DNA from 3 places in the Mesorhizobium sp. BR-1-1-10 genome. Region 2 is predicted to be linked to each of the others. Evidence: predicted binding sites of a transcription regulator. Region 2 holds the regulator's gene; each other region holds the start of a gene.
What was found. The regulator HrcA, encoded in region 2, represses chaperone genes, less so after heat shock. The targets are predictions, from matches to a motif close to GTTAGCACTCNCNNNNNGNGAGTGCTAAC.
Positions count from the first base shown of each region.

Region 1: a site for HrcA is predicted at 4,556-4,584, ahead of groES (co-chaperone GroES). Genes of this name have one in related genera too.
Region 3: a site for HrcA is predicted at 2,387-2,415, ahead of LB555_RS23195 (co-chaperone GroES). Genes of this name have one in related genera too.

Region 1 is NZ_JAIUIL010000002.1:436,875-447,494, forward strand. It holds gene LB555_RS05090 (D-arabinono-1,4-lactone oxidase) at 1-782, opposite strand, end outside; gene LB555_RS05095 (MFS transporter) at 788-1,975, opposite strand; gene LB555_RS05100 (TetR family transcriptional regulator) at 2,100-2,726, shown strand; gene LB555_RS05105 (hypothetical protein) at 2,745-3,398, opposite strand; gene LB555_RS05110 (class I SAM-dependent methyltransferase) at 3,372-4,481, shown strand; gene groES (co-chaperone GroES) at 4,647-4,943, shown strand; gene groL (chaperonin GroEL) at 5,009-6,664, shown strand; gene LB555_RS05125 (TetR/AcrR family transcriptional regulator) at 6,847-7,458, opposite strand; gene LB555_RS05130 (OsmC family protein) at 7,607-8,089, shown strand; gene LB555_RS05135 (nuclear transport factor 2 family protein) at 8,107-8,493, shown strand; gene LB555_RS05140 (LysE family translocator) at 8,508-9,119, opposite strand; gene LB555_RS05145 (YkgJ family cysteine cluster protein) at 9,313-9,600, opposite strand; gene LB555_RS05150 (hypothetical protein) at 9,701-9,868, opposite strand; gene LB555_RS05155 (hypothetical protein) at 9,870-10,277, opposite strand; gene LB555_RS05160 (hypothetical protein) at 10,277-10,504, opposite strand.
Region 2 is NZ_JAIUIL010000004.1:110,750-121,369, forward strand. It holds gene cysK (cysteine synthase A) at 1-331, opposite strand, end outside; gene LB555_RS09360 (LysE family translocator) at 509-1,126, opposite strand; gene LB555_RS09365 (PQQ-dependent sugar dehydrogenase) at 1,244-2,587, opposite strand; gene LB555_RS09370 (hypothetical protein) at 2,693-2,890, opposite strand; gene hrcA (heat-inducible transcriptional repressor HrcA) at 2,994-4,076, opposite strand; gene rph (ribonuclease PH) at 4,232-4,948, shown strand; gene LB555_RS09385 (VOC family protein) at 5,132-5,542, shown strand; gene rdgB (RdgB/HAM1 family non-canonical purine NTP pyrophosphatase) at 5,542-6,219, shown strand; gene hemW (radical SAM family heme chaperone HemW) at 6,216-7,394, shown strand; gene LB555_RS09400 (low molecular weight protein tyrosine phosphatase family protein) at 7,398-7,721, shown strand; gene LB555_RS09405 (GlxA family transcriptional regulator) at 7,819-8,790, shown strand; gene LB555_RS09410 (M24 family metallopeptidase) at 9,050-10,354, shown strand.
Region 3 is NZ_JAIUIL010000011.1:139,597-150,216, forward strand. It holds gene LB555_RS23180 (ATP-binding protein) at 108-1,607, shown strand; gene LB555_RS23185 (hypothetical protein) at 1,604-1,813, shown strand; gene LB555_RS23190 (usg protein) at 1,902-2,180, opposite strand; gene LB555_RS23195 (co-chaperone GroES) at 2,573-2,887, shown strand; gene groL (chaperonin GroEL) at 2,946-4,577, shown strand; gene LB555_RS23205 (hypothetical protein) at 4,639-4,863, shown strand; gene LB555_RS23210 (DUF982 domain-containing protein) at 5,002-5,310, shown strand; gene LB555_RS23215 (cupin domain-containing protein) at 5,416-6,018, shown strand; gene LB555_RS23220 (hypothetical protein) at 6,790-7,014, shown strand; gene LB555_RS23225 (DUF1236 domain-containing protein) at 7,084-7,392, shown strand; gene LB555_RS23230 (nucleoside hydrolase) at 7,507-8,481, opposite strand; gene LB555_RS23235 (ABC transporter permease) at 8,542-9,540, opposite strand; gene LB555_RS23240 (ABC transporter permease) at 9,632-10,606, opposite strand; gene LB555_RS23245 (sugar ABC transporter ATP-binding protein) at 10,603-10,620, opposite strand, start outside.

The DNA.
Region 1 (10,620 bases), on a different contig from region 2:
CGGCGCAGCGACGGCAGCCAGGCAAGCCCGGTGCGCAGGCGGCGCAGCGTGCGCAGCGAGCCCTCGTCATCGTCGGTCGGGCGCGGGGTGGTCGCCTCGGTGCTGAAGTCGCTGGCGATGAACTGCGCGTAGCCTGAAAATGGGATGTAGTAGAATTCGGCCGACCGGTGCTCGCTCATCATCGTTTCGAAATCGCGCAGCATGTCGGCTATCGGCAGCACCCATTTGCGGCGCCGCAGCCGGTAGGTCGCGATGTTGTTCAACGTCACTTCGCTGAGCACACCGAAGGCGCCAAGCGCAACGCCGATCGCATGGATCGTTTCCTGATCCCCTTCCCGCTTGAAGTCGCGGACCTTGCCAAGCCCGTCGACGATCTGCACCGTTTCCAGCTGTGTGTGATAGGCGCCCAGCGTGGGCCCCGAGCCATGGGTGGCCGTGCCCAGCGCGCCGCCTATCGCCTGGCGGTCGATGTCGCCCATATTGGGCAGGCCCTGGCCGATGCCTTGCAGCATGTGCATGAGCGGACCAAGCCGCGTCCCTGCCCGCACACGCGCCTGATGTCTTTTCGCGTCATGCGCAACCAGCCCTTCCAGCTTCTCCAGCGACAGGATGGTGCCTTGGGACTTCACCAATGGCGTGAAGGAGTGACCGGCGCCGACGACGCGGACCGGGCCGGGTGCGGTGCGAATGAGATCGCCGAGTTCGCCGGCATCTGCCGGACTGGCAAGCAGCCGCGGCTCGGCGGTGACAAAGCCGGACCAGTTGCTCCAGCTGTTCGACATGGGGCTCACGCAATCGCGCGGCGACGCCGCGCCGCCAGGACAAACAGGCCGAGCAACGCCACGCTGGCGACAGCACTTGCGGCGGCGAACTCGGGAACCGGGCGAAACTCCTTGCCGTCGATGAGCAGCGACGCCGCGACCGGTCCGATCGCCAGGCCGAAAAGCTGGGCGGCCGGCACCAGCAGCACGGCGGTGCGGGTCTCGTCGGCGGTGATCGCCAGCCGGATCTGGTAGGGCACGATGAACAGCAGGATAAAACCCATGATCAGGGCGACGACCCAGAACATCGTGAGGCCGGGCCCGCTGGCAAGCACGAGCGAGGCGACAAGCGCGACGAGGCCGATCGCCGTGATGGCAAGCCGATAGTCGATGCGCGCCTCGAACACGGTCGCCGTCATCGCGCCCAGCACCTGCGCCGCGAGGCTGGCCGAGACGATCAGCCCGACGGTGCGGCCATCGATGCCGAATTGGGCGCCAAGCGGCTCCAGAAAGGCCCATACGGCGCCGAAGAACATGAAGTAGCAGAAGACCGACAACAGCGCGGTGATCGAGGGAACCGTCAGCACATTGGCGAGGTTTTCGTCCTTCGGCAGATCGGCATAATCGGCAGGGACAGCAAAGGCGACCACCAGCGACGCGACGCAGACGACGGCAAGAACGAGGAAGCCGCCAGCCGACCCGGCGGCTGGAATGACATAGAGCGCCAGCACCAGGGCAAGAGCGCATTGCGCCAGGGTCTGCATGGTGACGAAATAGCCGCCGATGCGTTCGGCGCGCCGCGAACGGGCAATCAGTTCGGTGGCGACCGCGACAAGGCCGCCTTCGGCAAGGCCGGCCAGCGCGCGGGCCGCCATCAGCGTGTGGGCGCCGGCGGCATAGGCGGTCCACACATTGGCCAGCGCCAAGAGCAGCAGGAGGACGGCACTTTTCCAGCGCATGTTGTGGGCGGAAAGCAGCATCGCGACGATCGCCGAACCAATCGCGATGGCGATCATCTCGGCGGTGGCGACCAGCGCCAGTTCGTCGCCGCTGACATGGCCCTCGGTATAGAGGGCGCCGAGCAGGACGGGCTGCAGACCGAGAATGAGCAGGCCGACCGACCCGATCCACAGGGCCGAGGCGAGCTGCCCGCCGCTGGGATTGCCGACCAGCCAGTCGCCTTCGCCCTGAAGATCAGCGCTTGTCGAAGCCATAGGCGCCTCCCAACGTCCTTGCCGCACGGCAAAAAAGCTGACAGTCTGTCAGCATTCCAGAAACTGATACTTGATCATATTTCTTGTCAACCGGAATTTGGGAACTCGTGCGAAAGATCGGTGCATGACGCAAGCCAGTCGAACGATCACCGAGCCCAGGCGCAGGCCCAAGCAGGAGCGCAGCCGCGAGCGCATCGACGCCATCCTGTCGACCACCATGCGGCTGATCGGCGAGAAAGGCATCGACGCCGTCACCATGAAGGAGGTCGGCATGCTGGCGGGCGGGCCGATCGCCACCGTCTACCACTACTTCCCCAACAAGTCGGCGATCCTGGCGATGCTCTATGAGCGGTTCTCGGAGGTCAGCCGTGCCAGGTTGGCGGCGATCGTCGCCGATGTCCGCGAAGCCAAGGACGTCATCGCCGCGTCCGATCGGCTGCTTGACGACTACCTCAGCCGGGTCGCCGGCGATCCGGCCATCCAGGATCTGCAGAACGCCATCCAGGCCGACAAGGCGCTGAAGAATCTCGACATCGCCGAAACCCGGCATCAAGCCAAGATGTTCTGCGACCACGTCATCGCCTTGCTCGAGCCGGAAAAGCACGAGCAGTTCGAACGCATGGTTCTGCTGATCTTCCAGCTCGCCGGCGGCGTTGTGCGCCTGGCGCTTGCGCAAGGCGAAGTGGAAAGCCGCCGGACCATCGAGGATTACCGATCGATCATCCACACCCAGTTGCGGCTGTTTCTTTAGCGACCGGCAACCGGGGGCCTATCTCGCCCGGCGGATGAGGCCTTCGAAACCATCGGCCAGGTCGGAAGCGCCGGCCGCGAACATCTTCACCAGGTTCTGCGGGCGGCCGGGCGTCTTGTTGGCATCGAGGAGAACAGCCCTGCCCTCATGCATGACGAAATCGAATTTCCCATAGTCGAAGCCGAGTTCACGCCGCCGTTCGCGCAGTTCGTCGGGAACAGCGGCGGGCTCGCGCCGGATCGTTTCCGATGCCTTGACCAGGCTGTTTGGCGAGACGTAGCGGGTGCAGCGCTCGCGCTCTCCGCAAAACACCCAGAAGCGCACCGCAAAGCCGTCAGGTTCTTTTTCCGGGATGAACTTTTCCACGACCAGATCATCACGATCGAGGACGCCATCGGGAACGTCGTCCCGGGATTGGTAGACCTCGTAGGACGGCATGGCTGGCACGTGCGCAAAGGGAGCCGGTTGGCCGGCACGCCTCGACCGCCGATTGAGCCGTGTCTCCGGAATGCCCTGGTTGTTGAGATTGCTTTTGACGATGACCGGGCCCAGCCAGCCGTCGCCCTCGGCCAGAAGCGCTCCGCTTACCCGCCGTTTCGATATGTCGGCGGCCCCGACATTGAGGCATAAGGGAAAACGCCGCGCATGTTCGAGATAATCCGCCGGCGTCATTGTCGCATCGACGTGCAGAACCGCGACATCGGCGCTGAATTGTCCGGAGAGGCCAGGCTGAATCCGGACCGAATGGCCCCGCCTCTTCAGGTCCTCGAGAATATCGAAAAGCATGTAACGGCTATTCCGGCGCAGCAGAAGGCCGCGGCGACCCAGGAACCGGTCATGCTCATGCGTTATGACAATGATGCGCGCCACCAGCTAACCCCTTGGCTTCCATCCCCACTTCCATTAAGCGGCTCTAATCAATCAATGCCAGACTTTCCTGGGCTCCAACGGGTCTGCATGACGAATCATTGGGACAGTTATCATCGGCACTGGAAGCTCCTGGACGCCCCGCTCCGGCCGACGCCGGAAACCGTCGGCATAGTCGAGCGCGAACTCGATCTCGGAAATGCCGATGTCCTTCTGCTTGGGGTGACACCTGAATTGGCGGTTCTAGGCAGATCGATGTTGGCGATCGATCAATCGGCTGCCATGATTTCCGGCGTATGGGCCGGCGACAACACCTCGCGAAGGGCGATGGCCGGCAACTGGCTTGACCTCCCGGTCGAGCGGGAATGTTTCGACGCGGTCATCGGCGACGGCTGCCTGTCGGCGGTCGATACCAAGGCCGCGCGCGGTTCGCTGTTCGGTGAAATCGCAAGGGTGCTAAAGCCTGGCCGGCGTGCGGCGATCCGCGTGTTCGCTCGGCCGGAAACCGCGGATGACCTGCGCGGCATCGAAGCTCTGGTCCTGGCCGGCGGAATCGAGAATTTCCACGCGCTCAAATGGCGGATCGCCATGGCGTGCACGACTGGCGACTGCGACAGCAGCGTCGATGTTCAAGCGATCCGCGCGGCATTCGACAAGCTGTTTCCGGATCGGGAGGCCCTTGCCGCGCGCACCGGATGGAGCATGGCATCCATCAACACGATCGACGTCTATGCGGGCTCCGAAACGAGGTACAGCTTCGCGACGCTGGCCATGCTGGAGGATGAGGCGCGAGATTGGTTCGACCAGGTGCGCGTCGTGCCAAGCGGCAGCTATCCCCTGGCGGAACGTTGCCCGCTCCTGGTGCTCGGTTCGGCCAAGCTTCGATAAGTTCATCGCCATCGTACGAAGAGGCGCTCCGCGCGCCTTGACTCTGGCAGGTCGGCGGCCTATTTCAGCGCCACGTTAGCACTCGCCCTTGGTGAGTGCTAACTATGTGTCCGGCGCCGCCGGACGGAGGAACTGTTTCTCACCGTTCTCATCGAGGAAGAAAAAATGGCAAAGTCGAAGTTCCGCCCGCTTCATGACCGCGTGGTCGTTCGCCGGGTCGAATCCGAATCCAAGACCGCCGGCGGGATCATCATCCCGGATACGGCGAAGGAAAAGCCGCAGGAAGGCGAGATCATCGCCGTCGGCTCCGGCGCTCGTGACGAAGCTGGCAAGCTGGTCCCGCTGGACGTCAAGGCCGGCGACCGCATCCTGTTCGGCAAGTGGTCGGGCACCGAAGTCAAGCTCAATGGTGAAGACCTTCTGATCATGAAGGAATCCGACATCATGGGCATCATCGGCTGATTATCGGCCTCACCCTCAACTTGAATTTTTCGGGCTCTATCCGAGCCCCTGCCAGGAGCTAAAACATGGCTGCCAAAGACGTAAAATTCTCTCGCGATGCCCGTGAGCGCATGCTGCGCGGCGTCAACATCCTCGCCGACGCGGTGAAGGTCACGCTCGGTCCCAAGGGCCGCAACGTCGTCATCGACAAGTCGTTCGGCGCCCCGCGCATCACCAAGGACGGCGTCACCGTCGCCAAGGAAATCGAGCTTGAAGATAAGTTCGAGAACATGGGCGCGCAGATGGTCCGCGAAGTTGCTTCGAAGACCAACGACATCGCCGGCGACGGCACCACGACCGCGACCGTTTTGGCGCAGTCGATCGTCCAGGAAGGCCACAAGTCGGTTGCGGCCGGCATGAACCCGATGGACCTGAAGCGCGGCATCGATCTGGCCGTCACCGAAGTGGTCGCTGCTCTCGGCAAGGCCGCCAAGAAGATCAAGACCTCCGAGGAAGTTGCCCAGGTCGGCACGATCTCGGCCAATGGCGACGAGTCGGTCGGCAAGATGATCGCGGAAGCGATGCAGAAGGTCGGCAACGAAGGCGTCATCACGGTTGAGGAAGCCAAGACCGCCGAGACCGAACTCGAAGTCGTCGAAGGCATGCAGTTCGACCGCGGCTATCTCTCGCCCTATTTCGTGACCAACGCCGACAAGATGGTTGCCGAGCTGGAGGACGTCTACATCCTCCTGCACGAGAAGAAGCTCTCCAACCTGCAGGCGATGCTGCCGGTCCTCGAAGCCGTCGTGCAGACCTCGAAGCCGTTGCTCATCATCTCGGAAGACGTCGAAGGCGAGGCGCTCGCCACGCTGGTCGTCAACAAGCTGCGTGGTGGCCTGAAGATCGCCGCCGTCAAGGCGCCGGGCTTCGGTGATCGCCGCAAGGCCATGCTGGAAGACATCGCCATCCTGACCGGTGGCCAGGTCATTTCGGAAGACCTCGGCATCAAGCTCGAGAATGTCGGCCTCAACATGCTCGGCCGCGCCAAGAAGGTGTCGATCTCCAAGGAGAACACCACGATCGTCGACGGCGCCGGTAAGAAAGCCGAGATCCAGGGCCGCGTCGCACAGATCAAGCAGCAGATCGAGGAGACCACCTCGGACTACGACAAGGAGAAGCTGCAGGAACGTCTGGCGAAGCTCGCCGGCGGCGTTGCGGTGATCCGCGTCGGCGGTGCGACGGAAGTCGAAGTCAAGGAAAAGAAGGACCGCGTCGATGACGCCCTCAACGCGACCCGCGCGGCCGTGGAAGAAGGCATCGTTGCTGGCGGTGGCGTTGCCCTGCTGCGCGCTTCGGCCAACATCAAGGTGACAGGCGTCAACGCCGACCAGGCCGCCGGCATCAACATCGTTCGTCGTGCGCTGCAGGCTCCGGCCCGCCAGATCGCGGCCAACGCTGGTGCGGAAGCCTCGATCGTTGCCGGCAAGATCCTTGAGAACAAGGGCGCGACCTTCGGCTACAACGCCCAGACCGGCGAATATGGCGACATGATCGTCATGGGTATCGTCGATCCGGTCAAGGTCGTGCGCACGGCCCTCCAGGACGCGGCCTCGGTCGCCGGCCTGCTCGTCACCACCGAAGCCATGATCGCCGAAGCTCCGAAGAAGGATTCGGCTGGCGGCGGCATGCCTGGCGGCATGGGCGGCGGCGGCATGGGCGGCATGGGCGGCATGGACTTCTAAGAAGTCCATAAAGCACGCCCATGAATCCAAGTTGCTCAAGCCCGCAAGCGGGCTTGAGTGGCGGCATGGACTTCTAATCCACGCTTCCATCTGCATTCAGCTACCGAAGGGCGGCCCTCGAGGTCGCCCTTTTCTTTTCCTCTTGAGGCTGGTGCTCCACCGCAGTCAGTTGGGACTAGCGGTCAGACAGCGGTAGTCTCCGCCCGCTGTGCCACCTTGCCGGCGAGCACGGCCTGCTCGATAAGGATGGCCACCTCATCGGCCACTGCGTTGAGCGATGAGCGGTCGCGGGTGGCGCGGGCAATCACCATCAAGCCCTCCAGCGAAGACTCGGCCAGCAACGCCAGCGCCTGCGCGCGACGCTCGGGCACTCCTGCCCTGACGAAAGCCTCACGCAGCAAGCCGATCCACTGTTCGAAGGCCGAGCGGCACAGTTCGACAAGGTCGGGCACATCGCCTGGCGAGTCCAGCACGACCGGCGCGACCGGGCAGCCGAGTGAGAACTCATTGTCTTCCAGCATGCGTCCCACCGACTGATAGATGTGATGGACGGCGACGGCAGGGTCGCGTTCGGCGGCCAAAGCCTCGCCCAGACGCTCGGTTACCTCGGCGACGCTGGCGCGCGTCACCTCGACCACCAGTTGGTCCTTGCCGCCTGGGAAGTGGAAATAGAGCGAGCCGCGGGGTGCGCCGCTGGCGCTCAAAATGTCGTTGAGCGACGTGCCGTGATAGCCGCGCCGCCGCAATAGCAGTGCCGTCGCCTCGATCATCCGCGTGCGTGTGTCCGTCGCCATGTCAACCTCTGTCAGGAGTGCGCACTATAAGGCTTGCCCGAAATATGACAATCGGTCTACATAATATGTAAATCGGTCTACATATTTCGGAGGCAGAGATGGATAAGTATCGGCGGAAAGGGCAAAACGGCGGCCTGGCTCGTGATGCATGAGGAAGCGGTCGCGGAGCCTTCATTTCATCAAGCAGAGGAGAGACAGCAAAATTCGCGAAGCATCGGCCGAATGGCACGGCCCGCTCAAGGAAGGTTCCGGACGGCTCAGGCTGGGCAGCGGCGTGTTCGAGGGCGCCTACTCGTTCCCGTCCCGCTTCGAAAACGGCCCCGGCACCAATCCGGAGGAACTGATCGCGGCCGCCCATGCCGGCTGCTTCTCGATGGCGCTCACCGCCGTCCTCGGCAGTGAAGGTCATGTCGCAAGCGACATCCACACGACCGCCAAGGTGCATCTGGGCGCCACCGCGGCCGGGCCGACGATTACCCGCATTGAATTGGAGACGGAGGCGAACGTCCCCAGGCTCCCCGCCGCCGACTTCGAGCGGCTGGCGCAGTCGGCCAAGGCGGGATGCCTCGTCTCGCGGGCGCTGGCCGGCGTCGCCATGATCACGCTGAAAGCGAACCTCATAGGTCACTGAACGGAAGGAGAAATCGCTTGACCCAGGAATTGATCATCGACATCAACACGGCCAACCGCTCCGGCGAAACGGCTGAAATCATGCGGCGCTACAACGATGTGTTCCAGCGTCACGATCCCTCGGCTCTCGACGATCTGGTGGCGCAGGACTGCGTGATCGAGAACACCACGCCGGCGCCGGACGGCGCGCGCCGCGCCGGCAAGGCGGCCTGCGTCGAGCTGTGGTCGGCGATCGCTACGGCACCCGGGACGCGCTTCGACCTCGAAGAGACTTTCGTGGCCGGCGACCGCGCCACGATCCGCTGGCGCTATTGGATGGCCGACGGCAATTCGCTGCGCGGCGTCAACCTGATGCGCGTCGCGGACGGGCGGATCGTCGAGGCGATGGGTTATGTCAAGGGCTAGACTAAGCGCCTCGATCACCTATCCGCCAGCGCCAGCTTGGCGCCGAGCATGACGAAGGCGCCGGCAAAAGTCCGGCGCATCCAGGTCAGCACCATTGGCCGCGACACGACATGGCTGCGGATCGACGCCGCGAAGATGCCGTAGCCGACAAAAACCACGAAGGTCAAAAACATGAAGACCGAGCTGAGCTCCAGCATCTTCGACAGTGCGTTGGGTTCGGTGGTGCTGACGAATTGCGGCAGGAAGGCGAAGAAGAAGATCGACAGTTTCGGATTGAGCACGTTGACGAGGATGCCGGTGGCGATCACCTTGCCGGCCGAGCGCGGCGCGACATTGTCCTCGACGCTCAGGCCGCCTTTTTCCTTCAGTGTGTTCCAAGCCATGTAGAGCAGATAGGCGACGCCCAGATATTTCAGCGTCTCGAAGGCGACAGCACTGGTGTGCAGCAGCGCCGCCAGGCCGGTGATCGCGGCCGCCATATGCGGGATGATGCCGAGCGTGCAGCCAAAGGCGGCAATGATCGAGGCCCGCGCACCACGCGAAAGTCCGGCGCTTAGCGTATAGAGTACGCCGGTGCCCGGCGAAGCCACGACGATCAGCGACGTCAACAGAAATTCGATGCTCACGATGATTTCCTCCGGCGCCCTACCCTGACGCAGCCTAGCCAGCAAGCGGGGTGCGCACAAGCGACAGTCATTACAGCATGTCGCGGCGATAGGATTCGCCGACCCGCTGTAAGCTTCTGATTTTATGCTTGTCGTCGTCCCGGAACCGAGGACGCTTCCGGGCGACATGCATTCGCCGCCAGCAAAGCCGCCGCTAAGAGGTGGAAAATCCGAGCGCCCGGCGCGCCATCAGGCACTCGTCGTCGCCAGGCATGCAGGCGCGGCAGACATCCGGGCGCAGGTCATAGATGGTGCAGGCGGTCGACTTGCCGACCTCGCCAGACAGGGCCGAACAGCGCACGCCGTCACAGCGCATGCCCGACAGGTCTGCCGCCACGTATTTTTCCGGGATGCGGTCGAGCTGCGCATCGTCCTCTGTCGAAAAGCGCGGCCACTCGGCTGAATAGGAACAGCACGCGCCGCAGCTCTGGCAATCGAACATAGGAGCGATGCCTGGTTGTGCCGACGGCAGGCTGGTCGTGGCTGCCTGGGCAAACGGCCCCGGCGCGGCGAGATTGCGATCGGCGTCCCGCGGCAAGGCGCTACTTCTTCTTGCCGGTCTTGCCCTTCGGTGCGTCCGCTGGCGACTTGAACAGATCGGTCGCTGCCTGGTCGGCGGCGGCGGCCTTCGGCGCGGCAACCGGCTTGGCCGGCTTTGCGGCGGGAGCCGGCGCTGCCGGCTGATCCTTGGCGGAGAATTTTATGGCCATTTCAATCCTCGTCGGCGAAACGCGATGATGGTGCGCGCGGATTGCGCAAGCGGCCGATCAACGCGGAAACCGCCGTGATGTTCATTTCCTCGGGCGACCAGTTCCTGGCTTCCGCGATGTGGTGCGCGGCCAGCTCACGATGCGTGCTGCCGCTATACGCGGCATCCTGATAGGTGACACGCTCATGGGTCTTGGCGTCTTCGCGGACATACTCGATGAGGTAGTTCGGGCACTCGGCCCGGCCGCGCACGCCGACGCGCACCTGGGCATCGCCATGGGCGCGCTTGCAGCGTTCGAGCTTTTCCAGCACGCGCCGGACATATTCGACCGGCCTGTCCAGGGTCTCGACCATGTCGGCGATGGTCGCATCGGCCGCGATTGGCGTTTGCGGTACGCGCTTGGTGGCCATCAGCGTTTTCCGGCTCGTTTCGGCAGCGCCGCGAGTGCCGCGGCCGCCGCCATCTCGTCGGCCTCTTTCTCCAGCCGCAGCTCGCGCAGGCGCGCGGTCTTGGCTTCCCGCGCTTCGCTGACGGCATCGCGCTCGGAAATGATGCGGTTAAGCGACATCGACTGGGTTTGCGTCTTGCTGAACAGCGACACGGCCGGATCGACGGCTGTCTTCGAATGGGCGGTCAAAATCTTTCTCCTGTCAGGAGCCTGGTGCCGATAGGACGAGACCGGTCTTCGGTCGGGACCATGCACAAAGCGATGCGGCAGCGGATTCAAGATGCTGGAGCGTCCCTTAGCACGTT
Region 2 (10,620 bases):
GCATGGTCAGGATCAGCTTGTAGCCCTTGGCGGCGGCGGCGAAGGCGAGCGCGATGCCGGTGTTGCCGGATGTCGGTTCGATCAGCGTGGTCTTGCCGGGGGCAATCTTGCCGGCCGCTTCCAGCGCCTCGATCATCGCTACGCCGATACGGTCCTTGACCGAGGCGATCGGATTGAAGAATTCGAGCTTGGCGACCAGATTGGCGACGATGCCCTTCTCCTTGGCGAACTTGTCGAGCCGTACCAGGGGCGTGTCGCCGATCGTGTCGGTGATGGAATCGTAGATGCGGCCGCGGCCGGGCACGCGGGCTGAAGTGACGGGCTTGTTCATTGGTTTCGCTCCCTGGATTTCAGGCAATTGGCAGTAGCCGACAGAATAGGGCTTTCAACCGCGCAAGATAGGCTGCGGCTGGAAAATATCCGAGTGGGGCGCGTGCTGAAAACGCCTGGCACTCGGAAAAGCATTTCCCGAAACAGCCGAAGTAGGGAATGGTTTGGCCGAAACGACCTACTGACGAGCGGCGATCGCCGCCGCCGCGCCAACCATGAAGGCGCCGGCAGTGCGGTTCAGCACCTTCAGCGCGCGCGGCGACTTCAGGAACCAGCGCGCCTTGGCCGCCAGCGCCAGGTAAGGCACCAGCACGACGAACAGGACGACGACCGTCAGCGCGACGAGAATGCCGTAATCGGCAAGCGTGATCGTCTTCAGGTCGACGATGGTCGGCGTGATGGCGAGGTAGAAGATCATCGTCTTGGGGTTGCCGAGCGTCACGGTGAGGCCGGCGACGAAGCTCGACAGCAAGCCGCCCTTTCCCTTCCTGGCTTCGATGGTTTCGGGTGTGATGCCGGCGGTCCAGAAGCGCCAGCCGAGAAAAGCCAGGTAGGCGACGCCGGCCCATTTGATGGCCAGGAAAACCATGCCGAATTCCTGCGCGACGAAGGCGAGGCCCAGCACCACGGCGGTCAGGTAGGTGAGATCGCCCAGCATGAGGCCGAAGGACATGGCCAGCGACGAGCGAAAGCCCGAGCCCAGCGCACGCGCGACCAACGCGGTGATGCCGGGGCCAGGAATGGCGGCGGCGATACCAAGAGCGGCGCTATAGGCGAGGAATCCGGTGAGGGTCATTGGCGTTGGTGTCCAAGGGCGGTCGCGCCCCTTGTCGCACGAGGCGGGTCTCCAGGTGAACCCCTGAGCGCGGGATTCGCTTGCACCAGACGGCATGGCCCGGTTCGCAAGCAAGGATCAGGAGCGGTCGCCACCATAAGTCACGCGCCAGATCGTGCCGTTGCCGTCCTCGGAGACGATCAAGGATCCGTCGCCGGCCACCGCAACGCCGACCGGGCGGCCCCACACCTCGCCGTTCGAAACGACGAAGCCGGTCATGAAATCCTCGTATTCGCCGGTTGGCTTGCCGCCCTTGAACTTGAGCCGGACCACCTTGTAGCCGGTCCTGTTGCCGCGGTTCCACGAACCGTGCAGGGCAACGAAAGCGTCGCCTCGATAGTCCTGGGGAAAGCCGGCGTCGGCGGGCAAATCCTTGCCATCGTAGAAGGCGATGTTGAGCGGCGCCGAGTGCGCCTGAATCAGCACGTCGGGACTGTCAGCCTTGCCGGCGAGATCGGGGCGCTCGCCCCTGTGGCGCGGGTCCTCATTGTCGCCGATATAATACCAGGGCCAGCCATAGAAGGCGCCTTCCCTGACCGATGTCGCGTATTCGGCGGGCACATTGTCGCCGAGCCCGTCGCGCTCGTTGACGACACACCATAGCGCGCCGGTCGCCGGCTGGACGGTCATGCCCGAACAGTTGCGCAAGCCGGTGGCCACTGTGCGACCGTTCTTACCGTCGGGGTCGAAGGCCCGGACCTCGGCCCGGCCCGCCTCGGAACCCCAACTGGCGCCGAGCGGCTTAGCCTTGACCCAGGCGTCGAGCCCGCCCCTGGGCCTCTTGCCCATGTCCTCGGCGACATTCGAGCCGGAGCCGACGGAAAGATAAAGTGTCTTGCCGTCGGGCGAGAAGGCGATGTCGCGGGTCCAGTGGTGGGTCGAAGGAATGTCGGCGACGATGGTTTGCGGCTCGCCCGAGGCCTTCAGGTCGCCATTGCCGTAGGCAAAACGCACGATGCTGTCGCTGTTGGCGACGTAGACCCATTGCGGGTCCTTGCCCGGGGGATAGAAGGCAATGCCATAGGGCCGGTTGAGACCGCCGGCAAAGATGCTTTTCTCAGCGGCTTTCGCGCTGCCCTTCGCCAGGCGATAGACGCGGAGCTGGTTGGCCTTGCTGTCGGCAATGAACAGGTCGCCATTGGGCGCGATGCGCACCACGCGCGGATTGTCGATCCCCGAGGCGATCAACTCGGCCGAAAACCCCGGCGGCAAATGCGGCTTTGCGTCCGCCGGCATGTCGATCACGCCGGCGCTGTTGGAGGCGGATTTGGTGACATAGGGTTTCGGCAGGTCTTCCGGCTTGATCAGCCGGCGCACGCCGGGCCTGTCCGCCCGCCAGTCGCCGAAGGCGGCCGGGCCTTTGAGCACAGGCTGGTCGGCTTGCTGGGCGAGCGCCGCTGTCGTGACAAACAGTGCGGACATCGCCAGTCCGGCTAACCGCATCACTTCCTCCAATCCGTCATGAAGGAAAGCAACGATCGGTTTGCCCGTGGGTTCCGTTGCGCACGATGCGCAAAACCTCTCGGATCATGTCCCGGCTGCGTAAAAATCGTCGTCCAGGCGTTTTTCCAATTCAACGAGATCGGCCGGCAATGGCAGGCCCATGGCGCGCATCTCGCGCAGTTTTTCGCGCAGCTGTTCCTGAATTTCGTGCTGGTCCTCCGGCTGGTTGACCATCTCCTCGAGCAACAGACTGATCTGGGCCTTGAACGATTCCAGCGCCATTCTTTTTCTCCTTTGCAGCCTGTCTGGATTTACGGTCCCGCCAGGAAAGTCGTTCGCGGTCGAATTCCGGCATGGAAACCAAAGCAATAATTCCTCGGACTCCTTACCTCAGCATGCGGGAAATCAGCTGTGCCGTATAATCCACCATCGGCACGATGCGGGCATAGTTCAGCCTTGTCGGGCCGATGACGCCGAGCGCGCCGACGACGCGGGCGTCCTTGTCGCGATAGGGCGCCACCACCAGCGACGAGCCCGACAGCGAGAACAGCTTGTTTTCCGAGCCGATGAAGATGCGCACGCCCGATCCCTGCTCGGCGAGGTCGAGCAATTGGATCAGCCCGTCCTGCGTCTCCATGTCCTCGAACAGGTGGCGCAAGAGTTCGATGTCGGCCTGGGCGGTGACGTTTTCCAGCAGATTGGCGCGGCCGCGCACGATGAGCCGCGCCGGCAGGCCGCTTTCGGCCCCCGCCCACACCGCAAGCCCCTTCTCGACGAGGTCCTGCGACAGCGTGTCGAGGGCGGCTCTCGTCTCTTCCTTGATGCGGGCGATCTCGGTGCGCGCCTCGGCCAGCGTGCGGCCACGGATATGCGCATTGAGGAAATTCGAGGCCTCGTGCAGTTGCGAGACGGTGATGCCGGCGGGCAGCTCGACGACACGGTTTTCGACATCGCCATTCTGCGATACCAGCACGGCAAGCGCCTTGGTCGGCTCCAGCTGGATGAATTCGATATGCTTGAGCGCCACCTCGTTCTTGGCCGCCAGCACCAGGCCGGCGCCGCGCGACATGCCCGACAGCATCTGGCTGGCCTCGGTCAGCATATGCTCCAGCGTCGCGCCGGAGCCGGAGGCCCGCACCTGCGCCTCGATGGTGCGGCGCTCCTCGTCGGAGAGGTCGCCAAGCTCCATGAAGGCATCGACGAAGAAACGCAGGCCAGCCTGGGTCGGCAGGCGCCCGGCCGAGATGTGCGGCGCGTAGATCAGCCCGAGATGCTCGAGGTCGCTCATCACGTTGCGGATGGTGGCGGGCGACAGCGAGGACGGCAGGATGCGCGACAGGCTGCGCGAGCCCACGGGTTCGCCGTCCCGCAGATAGGAATCGACGATGCGCCGGAAGATGTCGCGCGAGCGCATGTCGAGCGACTGAAGAGCCAGCGACTGCGAGGCGGGATCGACTGCCTTGGTCATTCGGCTAAAAACCTCCGGTTCAAGGATATAGACTTCGGTGGGCCGCGCGCAACCCGGTGTCTGTGTCGGATCGCTCGGCCATTTTCCTTTGCGCCATGGGCTTGGTGGGGCTACAAGCCGGCCACGATTCAAAAAATGACAAGAAAGCAGGCCGAATGCGCCCCTCCAAACGCCAATTCGACGAAATGCGCGCCATATCCTTCGAGCGCGGCGTCTCCAAGCATGCCGAAGGCTCGTGCCTGGTGAAGTTCGGCGACACGCATGTCCTGTGCACTGCCAGCCTTGAGGAAAAGGTGCCTGGCTGGATGCGCAATTCCGGCAAGGGCTGGGTGACGGCCGAATATGGCATGCTGCCGCGCTCGACCGGCGAGCGCATGCGCCGCGAGGCCTCCGCCGGCAAGCAGGGCGGCCGCACGCTGGAAATCCAGCGGCTGATCGGCCGTTCGCTACGCGCCGTGGTCGACCTGCAGGCGCTGGGCGAACAGCAGATCACCGTCGACTGCGACGTCATCCAGGCCGATGGCGGCACCCGCACCGCGTCGATCACCGGCGGCTGGGTGGCGCTGTATGACTGCCTGCGCTGGATGGAAGCGCGGCAGATGGCCAGCGTTTCGAAAGTGCTGAAGGATCATGTCGCGGCGATTTCCTGCGGCATCCATGACGGCCAGCCGGTCATCGATCTCGATTATATCGAGGATTCCTCGGCCGGCACCGACGCCAATTTCGTCATGACCGGCAAGGGCGGCATCGTCGAGATCCAGGGCACCGCCGAGGGCGAGCCCTTCTCCGAAGAGCAGTTCGCGGCCTTGATGGGCCTGGCCAAGAAGGGCATTTCCCGGTTGGTCAGCCTGCAGCAGATGGCGGTGGCTTAGTTTATTCATGCGGAGCCTGGGCACCCCCCTCTGCCCTGCCGGGCATCTCCCCCGCAAGGGGGGAGATCGGATGTTGTCGAGAGCTTCGCCAACAATCAGCATAGAATACCATGAGCCGGCGCTCACGCTGCCAATTTCCCCCCTTGCGGGGGAGATGGCCGGCAGGCCAGAGGGGGGTGCCTCGTGACTCCCTCTGCCATTCTTGAATCCGCCCTCTATGTCACCGACCTCGCTGAAGCAGAGGTCTTCTACACCGATATCCTCGGCCTCACCCTGCTTGGCAAGGTAGATGGCCGCCACCTTTTCTTCCGCTGTGGCCCGGGCGTGCTGCTGATCTTCAACGCCGAGGCGACCAAGATTCCGCCGGCGTCCGATGCGCGGCTGAAGGTGCCGCCGCACGGCACGGTTGGCGAAGGCCATCTGTGCTTTGCCGCAAACGCCGCTGAAATCGAGCTTTGGAAAACCCATCTCTTGGCGAAGAAAATCGCCATCGAAAGCGAATTCGAATGGCCGCAAGGTGGCCGTTCGATCTATATACGCGACCCTTCGGGCAATTCGATCGAGTTCGCCGAGGCGAGAATCTGGGGCCTTTGATGCACTCGCCAAACCTCCATACGCTTGATGGCAAGAAGATCGTCGTCGCCAGCCACAATGAAGGCAAGCTGCGCGAATTCGCCGAGCTGATGGGACCGTTCGGCTTCGAGGCGAAATCAGCCAAGGCGTATGGCCTGCCCGAACCGGACGAAACCGGCACCACCTTCGAGGAAAACGCCTACATCAAGGCCTTTGCCGCCGCAAAGGCGACCGGCCTGCCGGCACTGTCGGACGATTCCGGCCTCTGCGTCGACGCGCTCGACGGCGCGCCCGGCGTCTATACCGCGAACTGGGCCGAGACTCCGGACGGTTCGCGCGATTTCGCCATGGCCATGCAGCGCACCGAAGTGGCGATGCAGGAAGTCGGCGCGGCCACGCCCGAACGGCGCACGGGCCGCTTTGTCGCCGTCATCTGCCTCGCCTTTCCCGACGGCGAGGCCGAATATTATCGCGGCGAGGCCGAGGGCACGCTGGTCTGGCCGCCGCGCGGCGAGCTCGGCTTCGGCTACGATCCGGTGTTTTTGCCCAATGGCTTCGACAAGACCTTCGGCGAGATGAGCGCGGAGGAAAAGCACGGCTGGAAACCCGGCCAGGCGACGGCGCTGTCGCACCGCGCCCGCGCCTTCCAGAAATTCGCCCAAGCCCGGCTTGGTTCGGTGAGGCCTGGCTCGGCATGATCGGACCCGGCACCACCATGGCGCTCGACCGCGGTCCCGGCTTCGGCGTCTACGTGCATTGGCCGTTCTGCGCCGCCAAGTGCCCGTATTGCGACTTCAACAGCCATGTCCGCCACCAGCCGGTCGACCAGGAGCGCTTCGCCGCCGCCTTCGAGGCCGAGTTGGCAACGATGCGCCAGCGCACCGGGCCACGCGAAGTGACCAGCATCTTCCTCGGCGGCGGCACGCCGTCGCTGATGAAGCCGGAAACCGTGGCCAGGGTTCTGGACGCCGTGGCCAGGAATTGGACAGTGCCTGACGGCATCGAGGTGACGCTCGAGGCCAACCCGTCCTCGGTCGAGGCGGAGCGGTTTCGCGGTTACCGCGCCGCCGGTGTCAACCGCGTCTCGCTCGGCGTGCAGGCGCTGAACGACAAGGATTTGCGCTTTCTCGGCCGGCTGCACAATGTAAGCGAAGCCTTGCACGCCATCGGGCTCGCGCGCGAAATCTTTCCGCGCCTGTCCTTCGACCTGATCTATGCGCGGCCTGGGCAGACGCCGGAGGATTGGCAGGCGGAACTCGAACAGGCGATCGGCCATGCCGCCGACCACCTGTCGCTCTACCAGCTGACCATCGAGGAAGGCACGCCCTTCCATGCGCTCCACGCGGCGAAAAAATTCGTCGTTCCCGACAACGACCACGCCGCCGATCTCTATGCACTGACGCAGGAAATCACGTCGGCGCACGGCCTGCCGGCCTACGAGATCTCCAACCACGCCAGGCCGGGCGCCGAGAGCCGGCACAATCTGACCTATTGGCGCTACGGCGAATATGTCGGCGTCGGCCCCGGCGCGCATGGCCGCTTCGTCGAGAACGGCCACCGTGTGGTGACCATCGCCGAACGGATGCCGGAAACCTGGGCCAATCTGGTCGAGGCCAAGGGCCATGGCATCACCGGCGGCGAGCTGCTGACGCGCTCCGAAGAGGCCGACGAGTTTCTTTTGATGGGGCTCAGGCTCGCCGAAGGCATCGACCTCTCGCGCTACGAGGCCTTCTCCGGGCGAGGGCTGTCGAGCGCGCGCCTGTCGGTGCTGCAGGGCGAGGGCCTGGTGGCGCCGATCGGCAACGCCCGCCTGCGCGCCACGCCGGCCGGAATGATCGTGCTCGACGCCGTGGTCGCGGATTTGGCGCGCTAAACCTTGAAAAACGTCCTCTTCGTCTGCAGCCAGAACCGCTTGCGCAGCCCGACCGCCGAACAGGTGTTTTCCACGCGGCGCGACATCAAAGTCGCCTCGGCTGGCACCAATCATGACGCCGACACGCCGCTGACCCACGAGCTCGTCGGCTGGGCGGACATCATTTTTGTCATGGAGAAAACCCACCGGACGAAACTGCAGAAGCAGTTCAAGGCCAGCCTGAAGGCGGCCAAGGTGATCTGCCTCGATATCCCCGACGATTATGAATTCATGGACCCGGAGCTGATCGCGCTTCTGAAGGCGCGCGTGTCCCGGTATCTGGACTGAGCGCTTGCATTCGCTCCTTCGCCTTCGGCCGAACACCGTTGACCCCGAAGCCCATCTGCCCGAATTGTAGCCCCCGATCCTTCCGGCTCCGGACGCCATGGCCACGCGCGAACCACCCAAACCCACGGACGCCCCGCTCACCTTCGCGGTGCTGGTGTTCCCCGGCTTTCCGATGATGGCGTTCAGTTCCGTCATCGAGCCGCTGCGCGCCGCCAACATACTGGCGAAGCGGGAATGCTACCGCTGGATCATCGTCGGGGCGACGGAAGGGACGGTCGAGGCCTCGAACGGCGTCGTCATCCAGCCAGGCTTTTACGCCGAGGCAGCGCCCAAGGTCGACCGCATCGTGGTCTGCTCGGGCGGCGACGCCGACCATCTCGTCGCCGAGGACGCCGCGAGCTGGATCCGCCGCAGCCTGCGCAATGGCGCCCATATCGGGGCCGTGGCGGATGCGGCGTTCTTCCTGGCACGCGCGGGCCTGCTCGACGGCCATGCCTGCACCTTGCACTGGACCAGCCAGGCCGCCTTCACCGAGGCGTTCCCCAACATCGAGCTGCGCCGCGATCTCTACGTCATCGACCGCAAGCGTTTTACCTCGGCCGGCGGCGTCGGCAGCCTCGACATGATGCTGGAGATCATCACCCGCGACTACGGCGCCGAGCTTGCCGCGGGCGTCGCCGAGTGGTTCGTGCACAGCCAATTGCGCTCGAGCGTCGACCGCAAGCTGATGCCGCTGCGCCTGCGCACCGGGGTCCAGAACGAACTGGTGCTGTCGGCCATCGCCATCATGGAAGACGCGGTGGAGGAGCGGCTCGGCATGGCCGAGCTGACGGCGAAGCTCGGCGTTTCCTCCGACAAGCTCGAGCGCTCGTTCCGCTCCGAACTCGCCATCTCGCCCAACGGCTATTATCGACGGCTCAGGCTGAAACGCGCCGCCGACCTGCTGGCGCATTCGACGCTTGCCGTGCGCGACGTGGCGCTGGCCTGCGGCTTTGCCTCGATGTCGAGCTTTGCCCGCGCTTTTCGCGAGGAGCATGGCCATGCGCCGAAGCTGGCGAGAAGGCATTAGGGGCCGCGTTCTGCGAGGGCCCCCTCATCCGGCCGCTCCGCGGCCACCTTCTCCCCGGTGGGGAGAAGAGGTTGGCGCCGGCGCCGGTAGTCTCCTCTCCCCCTCGGGGAGAGGTCAGCCGAGTGAAGCGGAGGCTGGGTGAGGGGCAGCGCCACGCATTCCAGAGCGGCATCCCGCACAACCCACGCGGTTTTCCGCACAATCAACCCGCTCCTCCTGCGCCATGGTCGAATCAGCAACCCACCCAAGGCCAGACCCCATGAGCATCGTCGTATTCGACCCCGACAGCACCGAGGACGTCGACTTCAAGGATCGCATGCGCCACCCGGCGGCGGCCGATCCGGCCGGCGGCATGTGGCTGTCCGACACCGAGCCGTCCTTCATCGATGCCGACGCCCTGCGCAAAGGCCGGCTCAACAAACTGCGCGGCTGGATGCGCGAGGCCGGCTATGGCGGCGTCGTTTTGTTCGACCCCTACAACCAGCGCTACGCCACCGGTTCGCGCAACATGTTCGGCTATTTCCTGCGCAACTCGACCCGCTATTTCTTCATTCCGGCCGACGGGCCGATCGTGCTGTTCGAATATCCGCAGAGCTACCATGTCTCGATGGTGCTCGACACGATCGACGAGGCGCGTCCTTCGAAGCTCGTCTGGTCTTCCGTGTCGGGCCGCGACGACGAAACCGCCGGCCCCTTCGCCGACGAGATCGCCGAACTCTTGAGAAAGCACGGCGGCGGCTCGATGAAGCTCGGGCTCGACCGCTGCAGTCATCTGCAGGCACTCGCCCTGGAGAAGCGCGGCTGCGAGGTCCGGGACTGCCAGGGCGAGATCCTCGCCGTGCGCGCGGTCAAGACGCCGGAGGAGGTCAAATGCCTGCTGGCCTCGATGGCCGGCGCCGAAGCCGCCGTCTATGCGGTGCGCGAAGCGATCAAGCCCGGCGTTTCCGAGAACGAGCTGTTCGCCATCATGTATGGCGAGGTCATACGCCAGGGCGGCGAGTTCATCGAAACGCGGCTGCTGACCTCGGGCCAGCGCACCAATCCGTGGTTCAATGAAGCCAGCGGCCGCAAGATCAGGCCCGGCGAATTGCTGGCGCTCGATACCGACACGATCGGCTGTTACGGTTATTATTCGGATTTTTCCCGCACATTCCGCTGCGGGCCGGGCAGACCGACGCCTTATCAGAAATCGCTCTACCGCATGGCGCATGATCAGGTTCAGCACAATATTTCGATCGTGAAGCCCGGCATGGCGTTCCGCGAGATCGCCGAGAAGGCGTGGAAAATTCCGGACCGCTTCGTCGACCAGCGCTACACCTCGGTCATGCATGGCGTCGGCATGCATGGCGAGACACCATTTATCGCGCATGCCATGGATTACGAGACCTATGGCCGCGACGGCCATATCGTGCCAGGCATGGTGGTGAGCGTGGAAAGCTATATTGGCGAGAAGGGCGGCCGCGAGGGCGTCAAGCTGGAGGACGAAATCCTGATCACCGAGACCGGCACCGAGCTTCTGTCGCGCTTTCCGTATGAGGATGAGTTTTTGGAGAAAGAGGTTTGATGGTGGTCTCCGCCGCTGGCCTACACGCGGTACTGCCAGCCTTAGAGATTAGCCGCCACGCCTCTCGCTTCGTCATCCTAGGGCGGAGCAAGGAGCGAAGCGACGCGGCGCAGACCCCTGGAGCTGCTCCGCAGCCCAAGGGATCCATGCCGCGACCCCAACGTGTCACCACGGAGCAGAATTCCGCTCCGCTGCATCCTTCGACAAACATCACGGCATGGATTCCAGGGTCTTCGCGACGCCGCTTCGCGGCTGCTGCGCCCTGG
Region 3 (10,620 bases), on a different contig from region 2:
GTCGTCATTGTCTCGGCTGTGCGCAACGCGAATCGCCGGCCATGCCACGCTCGACGGGCCGCGATCGGATTGCTAAGCCCGTCCGCGAAGGAGTTGATGAGTCTGGCATGACCGTTGCGATCGAGATGGGACACACGACAGCGGGCGCGCCGGCGAAACTCGATCTCGAGGAGTTGCTGGCGACCCGCCTTCTGGTGCAGGGCAATTCGGGCTCCGGCAAGTCGCACCTCTTGCGGCGTCTCCTGGAACAGAGCGCGCCTTGGGTGCAGCAGACCATCATTGATCCGGAAGGCGACTTCGTATCCCTGGGCGAACGCTACGGCCATCTGGTGATCGATGCCGAGGAGCATACCGAGCGCGGCTTGCAGGCGGCCGGCGAGCGGGCGCGCATCCACCGTGTCTCGACCGTGCTCAACCTCGAAGGCCTCGATGCCGAGAACCAGATGCGGCGCGCCGCCGCTTTCCTCGGCGGGCTGTTCGAGGTCGCGCGCGACCACTGGTACCCGATGCTGGTGGTGGTCGACGAAGCTCAGCTTTTCGCGCCGGCGGTGGCCGGCGAGGTGTCGGACGAGGCGCGCAAGCTTTCGCTCGGCGCCATGACCAACCTGATGTGCCGGGGCCGCAAGCGCGGGCTTGCCGGCATCATCGCCACGCAGCGGCTGGCCAAGCTCGCCAAGAACGTCGCGGCGGAAGCCTCCAATTTCCTGATGGGCCGCACCTTCCTCGATATCGACATGGCGCGCGCGGCCGATCTCCTGGGCATGGAGCGGCGGCAGGCGGAGGCGTTCCGCGATCTGGAGCGCGGCCAGTTCATGGCGCTGGGGCCGGCACTGTCGCGCCGGCCACTCGGCCTGCGCATCGGCCCGACCGACACCAGCCCGCGCAACGGCACGCCTAGGCTGATGCCGCTGCCGGAGGCGGCGCTCGAGGATGCCCGCGCCATCATCCTGGCCGCCCCGCCCGAGACGATGCGCGCGCCGCGCCGGGTGGCCTCGCCGGACCTGCTCGACCAGTTGATGGCGGCGAAGTCGGCTGCGCTGGAAATCCGCCCCGAACCGGCGGAGCCGCAAGTCAGCGCCGAGGATCTGGCGGAGCGGCGCGAGCGGGTGGACCGCGTGCTGCGCGCCATTCTTGCACAACCTGACGCGGGCTTCCGCGTGATCGGGGTGCTCTACCAGGAGTTTGTCGTGCGCTGCCGCATCGAGGGGCTCGCCTCGGTCGTGCCTGACCTGCCCGCCTTCCGGCGCATGTTGACGCGCGCCCGTGCCGGGCTGGGGGCCGAAGCCAGCGAGGACGATGTGTGGCGCGACGTCTCGGTGCGCGCTTCGCTGCTGCCGGAGGACATGCAAGGCGTGTTCATGATGATCGCGCGCGCGGCGAAGGAGGGCTGGCCGTGCCCGAGCGATGGCGCGATTGCCCGCGCCTACGGCTCGCACTCCATGCGCCGCGCCCGGCGGCTGCTCACCTATATCGAGGAGCAGGGCCTCATCGTCTGCCAGCTCGACGGCACGGGGAAGCGCACCGTGACGCTGGTCGAACTCGCCTGGGCAACGGCGCCCGGAGATCCCAATGCCGAGGGGGCGGAACAGGGAAGCCTGGCTTTGTGAGGGCATCCAACGCGGCCGTGGCGGCATTGCGATCTCATCGACAAACGCTGATCCGCTGGTTCTCGATGGCGGACCTGGCGGCGGCCGGCATCGCCTCGCTGGCCCTTGCGCGGTCCCCGGCAAGCGGCGCAAGGTGGCTGGTGCCGGGAACCTGCGGCTCGATCCTTGCCGGGCTCGGCGTGGCGCTGGTCAATCATCGTATCTGAAGCTTGCTTGCAGACGGCGGGTGCGAAGGCGATGGTGAGGTCGCTGGTCGGCTTCTGGTAAGGTCAGCACCGCGCGATGACGCCGCCCTTACTGGACCGTGATGACACCGTCGACCGCCCGCCATTCCGATGGGGTGATGAGCCGGTGGTGGGCGATGTGGACGGAGTGAAGCGGCCCGTCCAATTCGCGCTCCCAATAGGAGAGAAAGCCCTTGAGTTCGGGGAACTCCGGCGCCAGGTCGTAGTCCTGCCAGACATAAAGCTGCAGCAGGCTCCGATGGTCAGGCAGACGGTAATGGATTTGTGCGGTGGTCAGGCCATAGCCTTCCATCTGGAGGCGGAACTCCTTGCTGACGCTTGCGATCATTCGTGTCTCCTTTCGGCGGCAGCGGTGGCCGTAACGGCGAAAAAGTCTCTCGGCCCATCGATGTGCGCCGTCGGTAAACAACTCCTTCAGAGGGTGAGCGGTTCCGGCGCCGGCGATGGTACCGGCTCGGATAATTTTGCCGGATCTAGGCGTAAATTCAAGGGGCGGCTCCCGACGCAGAGCGAATAAGACCGCTATAACAGTGAGTTGGCACTCCGACGGCGTGAGTGCTAAAATTTTCTGGCCGGCCTCTTGAAACCGAAAAAAGGGAAAACTAGCTCGATATGCGCGCGCGATGCCTGACAAAGGGTCGCCGCATTTCCGCATCGGCCCGAATTGCCGGTCCGGTGTGGAGGAAGCTGAAAACCTGTTTGTCCCAAGAGGAGAACGACATGGCGTTCCGTCCATTGCATGACCGTATCCTGGTCCGCCGCATCGAGGCCGAGGAAAAGACCTCCGGCGGCATCATCATTCCCGATACCGCCAAGGAAAAACCGCAGGAAGGCGAAGTCATCGCCGTCGGTCCCGGCGCGCGCGACGACAGCGGCAAACTGACCGAGCTGGATGTCAGGGTGGGTGACCGTATCCTTTTCGGCAAATGGTCCGGCACCGAGATCAAGCTCAATGGCGAGGACCTGCTCATCATGAAGGAAAGTGACGTGATGGGCGTGATCGAACAGACCGCGCAAGTGAAGAAGGCCGCCTGACGGCTTCTTAGAAATCCACCAGTCAACGAATGCTGCCTAGAGATAGAGGAGTGATCCAATGGCTGCCAAAGAGGTAAAATTCCATACCGAAGCGCGCGAGAAGATGCTGCGCGGCGTCGATATCCTGGCCAATGCGGTGAAGGTGACGCTCGGTCCCAAGGGCCGCAACGTCGTCATCGACAAGTCGTTCGGTGCGCCGCGCATCACCAAGGATGGCGTCACCGTCGCCAAGGAAATCGAGCTTGAGGACAAGTTCGAGAACATGGGCGCGCAGATGGTGCGCGAAGTCGCCTCCAAGACCAATGACCTTGCCGGCGACGGCACCACCACCGCGACCGTGCTGGCCCAGGCCATCGTCAAGGAGGGCGCCAAGGCCGTTGCCTCGGGCATGAACCCGATGGACCTGAAGCGCGGCATCGACAAGGCGGTGGACGCCGTCGTCGCCGAGCTGAAGGCCAACGCCCGCAAGGTGACCCGCAACGACGAGATCGCGCAGGTCGGCACCATCTCCGCCAATGGCGACGCCGAGATCGGCCGCTTCCTCGCCGAAGCGATGGAGAAGGTCGGCAATGAAGGCGTCATTACGGTGGAGGAAGCCAAGACCGCCGAGACCGAGTTGGAAGTCGTCGAAGGCATGCAGTTCGACCGTGGCTATCTCTCGCCCTATTTCGTCACCAACCAGGACAAGATGCGCGTCGAACTTGACGAGCCCTACGTGCTGATCCACGAAAAGAAGCTCGCCAACCTGCAGGCGCTGCTTCCGGTGCTGGAAGCGGTGGTCCAGTCGGGCAAGCCGCTGCTGATCATCGCCGAGGATGTCGAGGGCGAGGCGCTGGCGACGCTGGTCGTCAACAAGCTGCGCGGCGGCCTCAAGGTCGCGGCCGTCAAGGCGCCGGGCTTCGGCGACCGCCGCAAGGCCATGCTGGAAGACATCGCGATCCTCACCGGCGGCACCGCGATCTCCGAGGATCTCGGCATCAAGCTCGAGAATGTGACGCTGGAGATGCTGGGCCGCGCCAAGAAGGTGGTGATCGAAAAGGAAAACACCACCATCGTCGACGGCGTCGGGCGCAAGGAAGAAATCCAGGGCCGCGTCGCGCAGATCAAGGCCCAGATCGAGGAGACCACCTCCGACTATGACCGCGAGAAGCTGCAGGAGCGGCTGGCCAAGCTTGCCGGTGGTGTCGCGGTGATCCGCGTCGGCGGCTCGACCGAGGTTGAGGTCAAGGAGCGCAAGGACCGCGTCGACGATGCCTTGCACGCGACCCGCGCGGCTGTCGAGGAAGGCGTGCTGCCCGGCGGCGGCGTCGCGTTGCTTCGGGCCGCCAAGGCGCTCGATGCTGTCCAGACGGACAATGCCGACCAGAAGACCGGTGTAGAGATCGTGCGCCGCGCCATCGAGACGCCGGTCCGCCAGATCGCGGAAAATGCCGGTGCTGAAGGCTCGATCATCGTCGGCAAGCTGCGCGAGAAGAGCGAATTCGGCTGGGGCTGGAACGCTCAGACCAACGAGTTCGGCGATCTCTATGGCCAGGGCGTGATCGACCCGGCCAAGGTGGTGCGCACCGCGCTGCAGGATGCGGCGTCGGTCGCCGGCCTGCTGGTGACCACCGAGGCAATGGTGGCCGAGAAGCCGAAGAAGGAAGCCGCCAGCCCGGCAATGCCGGCCGGCGCCGGCATGGACTTCTGAGGTCCGACCAGTCCGCCCGCTCCCTCGACAGGGAGCGGGCATCGGTTGAAGGGAGAGAGATATGGATGCGCTTGCCGACCTTGGGCCCGTGCCCGCGCCGACACATCAGGCAAAGGAGTTCCTGGCCTATGAAAGCGAATGCCGCGGTGCGTTGAAGCCGCTGCTGGCGGAACTGCTCGACAGGGCCGAAGCCGCCGGCTGGAAGCGGCGGACCGTTGCCGCGACGCTGATGTTCCTGGCCGCGCAACAGGTGTCGGAGGCGTCCGAGGCCTCGGCCGGCGGCTGAGCGCTGACATTCAATCCCATGAACCTTACGGGCAGTCCCATGAACCTTACGGGCAGTCCCATGAACCTTACGCGGCGGGCCGCGCCTTCCGGTGTTCGGCCCGCCGCGGGTCCGCACAATCGAGAGGAGGCACAAGCCATGAATCGCTGGCAGTTTGAAGAACCGGTGACCATTCTGGTCGGAATGGGCTTTCCGAGGAAGATCGAAAGCGTGATGGAAGCCTACGCGCTGTTGCAGGACTGGCCGGCCGCCAGCCGCAACGGCGCCCATGCCGTCGCCCTCAATGCCTGCAAGGCGGGCATCGCCGGTGAGATCGACCCGGAGACGGTGCGCGCGACGCTGGTCACCTTCGCACGCCGCAACGACATATTGCTGCCGGATATGGTTTCGCCGGCCGCTGCGATGGACAATGCGCTGCAGGCAGGGCGAGGCGGCAGGTCCGCCTGATCTTCAGCGATCCGCCTCGCGGCGGTGGCGGGCGCGAGCCCGCGGGGAACCAAGCGATGGCCATCGGGTTGAATCAGCGTTGGTTCCCCGAGGCGAGGCGACGTCATGAGCATCCTGCAAAGCATCAAGAAAGTGGCCGAACAGGTGACCGGTGCCGCAAGACCGGACAGCCGTCATGCGGCCGACCTTGTCAGGCCGCGCAAAGCGAACGAGTTCAGGTTTGGCGATGATGGCCTGGTGCCCAATCATCCGTCCTGGCCGCTGGTCGTCTATCGCGGCGCAGTGAGATTGCCGGAAGACTTCGATCCCGCGGCCGTGTTAGAGGCGCTTTTCTCGGCCAATGGCTGGGGAGACAGCTGGCGCAACGGCATCTACGATTATGTTCACTACCATTCGCGCATCCACGAAGTGCTCGGCGTGGCGCGTGGCACGGCGAAGGTCCGGTTTGGCGGCAAGAAGGGCCGAACGCTGGCGCTGAAGGCCGGCGATGTCGCGGTTCTTCCGGCCGGCACGGGGCACCAGCGCATCTCCGCTTCGGACGACTTTCTCGTCGTTGGCGCCTATCCGCCGGCCGGTACCTATGACGAATGCACGACCACCGCCGACCACGCCAAGGCGGTGGTGACGATCCCCAAGGTCGGCCGTCCGCGCAAGGATCCCGTCTATGGAAGCAAGGGCCCGCTGCTGGCGGCGTGGAAGAAAGATTGAGTTCGCCGAAGGCGAAAGAGAGCAGGCCCTGCCTCGGAACGATCGACGGGCAGATCGAAGCATAGTTCATCACTCCGGTGGAACGCTCTCGGGCATTGGAGGTTGATAGCCGTCGAATGCTTTATCAACGGACTGGAAAACGGAGAGAGCCCGCCTTCGGTTGACGCCGGGGCGGGTTCTTTTTTGTCTGAGATTCTCGGGATTGATGGCGCGCGGGAACATGTCCGGCATGCCAGGCGCAATGGGAGCAAGCCTGGAGAAAGCAGGTGGTGAAGAGATTGCGCCTGCCTCGGAGCGGACAGACGACTGATACCGTCTACATTCCGTAGGTGAGGGCAACATAGATCGCCGGGATAAGCGTCAGGCAGATCGCCATTCCCACGACAACGGCGATGGCCAAGCGCTCGGTTCGCCTGACAAGATCGACCATGTTGGCGTCCTCACTCAGACAGACGGGCGGGCCCGACGGGATTTCCGGGGCCTGAACATCATTGTCATTTGCGGGGCGATTGTCGTCGTGGATGCTCGGTCTCTGGGCTGATGTCACTGCTTGCCTCGCTCTCAGAATATCCGGCGGTCGAGCTGGATTCCGCGATGATGGGTGATTGGCTGCGTTGCTCCGGCGCGAAACCCAACGTATCGGCAAGAAATGGGTTGCCGCATACGACTTCAGTCTTGCCAATTATTAGACCTAAGCCTTGCCTGGGAACGCAATGCAGCGGGAGCCGTTGCTGACCGGTGACAACTCAAAGAATAGGAGAGGAGAAAGTCATGGCTGACGGCCCAACTGTTGTTAACTCTGGAGGTGGCGGCGGCACTGCGGTCGCTATTGTTCTTGCGATAATCGCCATCGTTGTCCTGCTGATATTTACCGGTGTCATCAACATCGGCGGCGGCGGCGGGAAGGACATCAACGTGAAGGTTGAGGCGCCAAAGGTGGAAGCTCCGGCCACTTCAGCGCCCGCGAAGCCAGCGGCACCTGCCAATGGTGGCTGATTGGCTGCGGCAGAGGCCAGAATTGTTCTGGCCTCTGAAAATGTGTCTTAGTTCACAAAAGGACTTGTCATGAAAAGGTATCTTGTCGGCGCTGTCGCGGCCCTCGCGCTTGTGGCTGGAATTGGTGCTTCCTTCGCGGGAGACGTCGTAATTCTCAAGCCTGAGCAGCAGACGGTCGTTCGCGAATACATCCACAAGCAAAAACTCGCGTCAGTCAGCCTGCTCGGCGTCGAACTCAACGTCGGCTCCGCTCTCCCTGACACTGTCGAGCTTCATACAATCGACGTCCCCGACGTCAGATACAAATACACTGTTGTCGGCGATCATGCGGTTCTGGTTGATCCCGATACACGCAGGGTCGTGCAGATCATCGAGTGATGCTGGTAGCTTGCCCCTGGCCAACGGGGGCGGCCCGCCGTGCCGCAAATGGCGCGGCGGGCTTTCTATGCGGAGCCACTTAATCCCTGTGAACATCGCCGAAACCTTCACCCGTCAGGCCTTGGCGTGGGTTAGCCGCTCCAGCGCATCGACGATCAGGCCGCAGAATTTCGGATGGTCAAGTTTCATCGCCACGGTATGGCGGAAGTCGACCTGCTCGCTCGCCGTGCCGCCAAAATGGTGCATCCCGCCCATCTTCTCGAAATTGCACACCGTCATGCCCTTGGTCCACCGCCCGGCGATTTCGACGCGGATATCGGCCTTCTCGGTGGTGAAGACGGTCGGGTCGATCATGGCCGCGACGCAGCACGCGTCGTGGACGGCTGGATACTCGATCTGCAGGAGGCCGCCATGCGTGGTCGCTATGAACTCCCAGATATCGAGGATGAACTTGGCGATCGGGCCGCCGACGGCGCGCACCCTGTTTTGCAGGTCCGGAGTGGCCAGCGCCTGGTGCGTGAGGTCGAGGCCGACCATGGTGACATCCCAATCGGCGCGGAACACGACGTCTGCGGCCTCCGGGTCGCCATAGACATTGAACTCCGCCGCTGGCGTGATGTTGCCGCGCGTGTAGGCTCCGCCCATCGCGACGACGCCCTTCACTCGATCGATGATGCGTGGGTCCTTGCGGATGGCGAGCGCGATGTTGGTGTAGGGACCGACCGGCACCAGCGTGATGGTTTTCGGCTCGTGTGCCATGACCGTGTCGATGATGAAGTCGACGGCATGCCGCTTGTCGAGTTCGAACGAGGCGGGCGGCAGGACGGGGCCGTCGAGCCCGGTATCGCCATGGATTTCGACGGCCAGCACCTGGTCGCCGATGAGCGGGCCGGGTGAGCCCTTCGCCACCGGCACCTTGATGCCGTAGGCGGTGCATACGGCCAGAGCATTGCGCGTGGTGTTCTCGACATTGTGGTTTCCCGAAACCGTCGTGATGCCGAGAAGGTCGATATTCGGGTTTCCCGCCGCAAGCAGGATGGCGATGGCGTCGTCGTGCCCCGGATCGCAGTCCAGGATGATTTTTTCCATGATTTCGTCTCCCTTGTCGCCAAAGCCTGTGGCTGCCCCGTGCCAATAGTCGGCCCGCGCCTACTTGTCCTCGACAATGCGCAGATAGGCCGCCGTCACGAACAGGACGATCAACCCGAACAGTATCCGCCTCGCTCCCTCCGGCATCTGCAAAATCGTCAGCAGCGTCGTCAGCACCGTGAGGATCAGCGCGCCGATGATGGTGCCGGTGTAGCCGCCGCGGCCGCCGAAGATGGAGGTGCCGCCGATGACGGCCGCCGCCACCGAGGGCAGCACCAGCGGTTCGGCGAGCGACAGCGACGGCGCCTTGATCAGGCCGATATAGAGCAGGCCGGTGACGCCGGCGAGCACGCTGGAGGTGACGTAGAGCGCCGTGATGACCTGCCAGTATTGCACGCCCGACAGGCGCGTCGCGCGCTCATTGTCGCCGACGGCGTAGAGCAGGCGGCCGAAGCCGGTGCGGGCGAGCGTGAAGACGATGAGGGCCGCCAGCGGCACGAACAGCAGCAGCGCGTTGGGGAAGGCAAAGCCGAGTACGGGGGTGACGCCGGTCCCCAGCCAGGCGAGAAAGTCGGGGATCTTGGCGCCGGACGCGATCACGGTGCGCTGGTAGACCTGCAGGCAGCCGGTGCCGATCAGGCTGGTGCCCAGCGTCATGATCAGCGGGTGGACGCGGAAGACACCGACGCCGATGCCGTTGACGAGGCCGATCAGCACCGCCGGCATCATCGCCAGGAGGAAGGCCACAGCCGGGTCCTGGCTGACGATCTGCGTTGCCATGATGAAGGCGCTCATCGTCGCCACCGTGCCGACCGAAAGGTCGATGCCGCCGGTCAGCATTGTCATGGTCTGGCAGCCGGCGAGGATCGCCAGCGGAATGGCGAATTTGATGGTGTTGGCGATCCAGCGCTCGTTGACGATGCCGGGGCGCAGGATCTGCAGGATCACCACCAGGATGACCAGCAGGATGATCAGCGGGATGAGGGGCCGGTCGGCCATGAAGCGTTTTATGCGGCGGCCGAAGGAGACCGGCGCGGGCGTGATCGCGGTGGTGCTCATGGGGTGGCTCCCGTTCGCGAGGAGGGGGGCTTGGTGGTGGCGTTCTGGAAGGATGGTGCTCTACGGCGCCGTACAGCGCTGCGGGTGAATTTCATGATTGCCGCCCTCGCATCGTGATGAAGGCGCCGAACATCACCACGGCGACCATGATCAGGCCTTCGATGATGGCGGTGACGTTGGGGTCGATGGCGAGCAAGGTGAGATCCGTGCGCACCAGCCGCAGCACGAAGACGGCGACGATGGGGCCGAGCAGGCCGCCCTTGCCGCCGCCGAGCGCCACGCCGCCCAGCACGACCGCGGCGACGCTGGCCAGGAGATAGGGGCCGGGGATCGGCGCGCCGATGCCTGTGCTCATGGTCAGCGCCAACCCGCCCATGGCCGCGAACAGGCCTGACAGCGCGTAGGCGATGACCCTGGTGCGGGCGACAGGCACGCCGCTGCGGAACGCCGCCAGTTCGCTGGAGCCGATGGCGTAGATGGAAAGGCCGAGGCGCGACCGTCGAAGCGGTATCCAGACGATGCAGAGGCAGACGATCAGCACCAGCAGCGCCTTGGGCAGCCACGCGTCGACGGCGTCGGGCAGGCCCGGGATCGGCACGGTGCCCGAGATCAGCGCCTTCAGCCATTCGGCCGCCGCGCCGCCCGGGGCGCCGAGCACCAGAAGGGCCGCGCCTTGCAGCACGAACAGCATGGCCAGCGTGACGACGATGTCCGGCACGCGGGTGACGACGATCAGCATCCCGTTGACGGCGCCCAGCACGAACCCCATGGCGAGCACGAAAGGCACCACGAACAGCGCGTATTCCTCGCTCGCGCCCGCCATCATCGAGGCGGCGGTGACGCTGGTCAACGCCATCATGGCGGCGACCGAGAGATCGATGCCGCCGGCGATGACGACGACCGTCTGCGCGGCGACGGCAAAGGCGTAGGGCAGTACGGCCCGCGCCAGCGAGCCGAAATCGCCGCTGCCATAGCCGGGCTGGATGATCTTGGTGGCGATGAACAGCATGACGAGGAGGGCGAACAGGCCTGTTACCCAGCCTTGCCGGCGCAGGAAATGGCTCATGGCGTTGCCTCCGG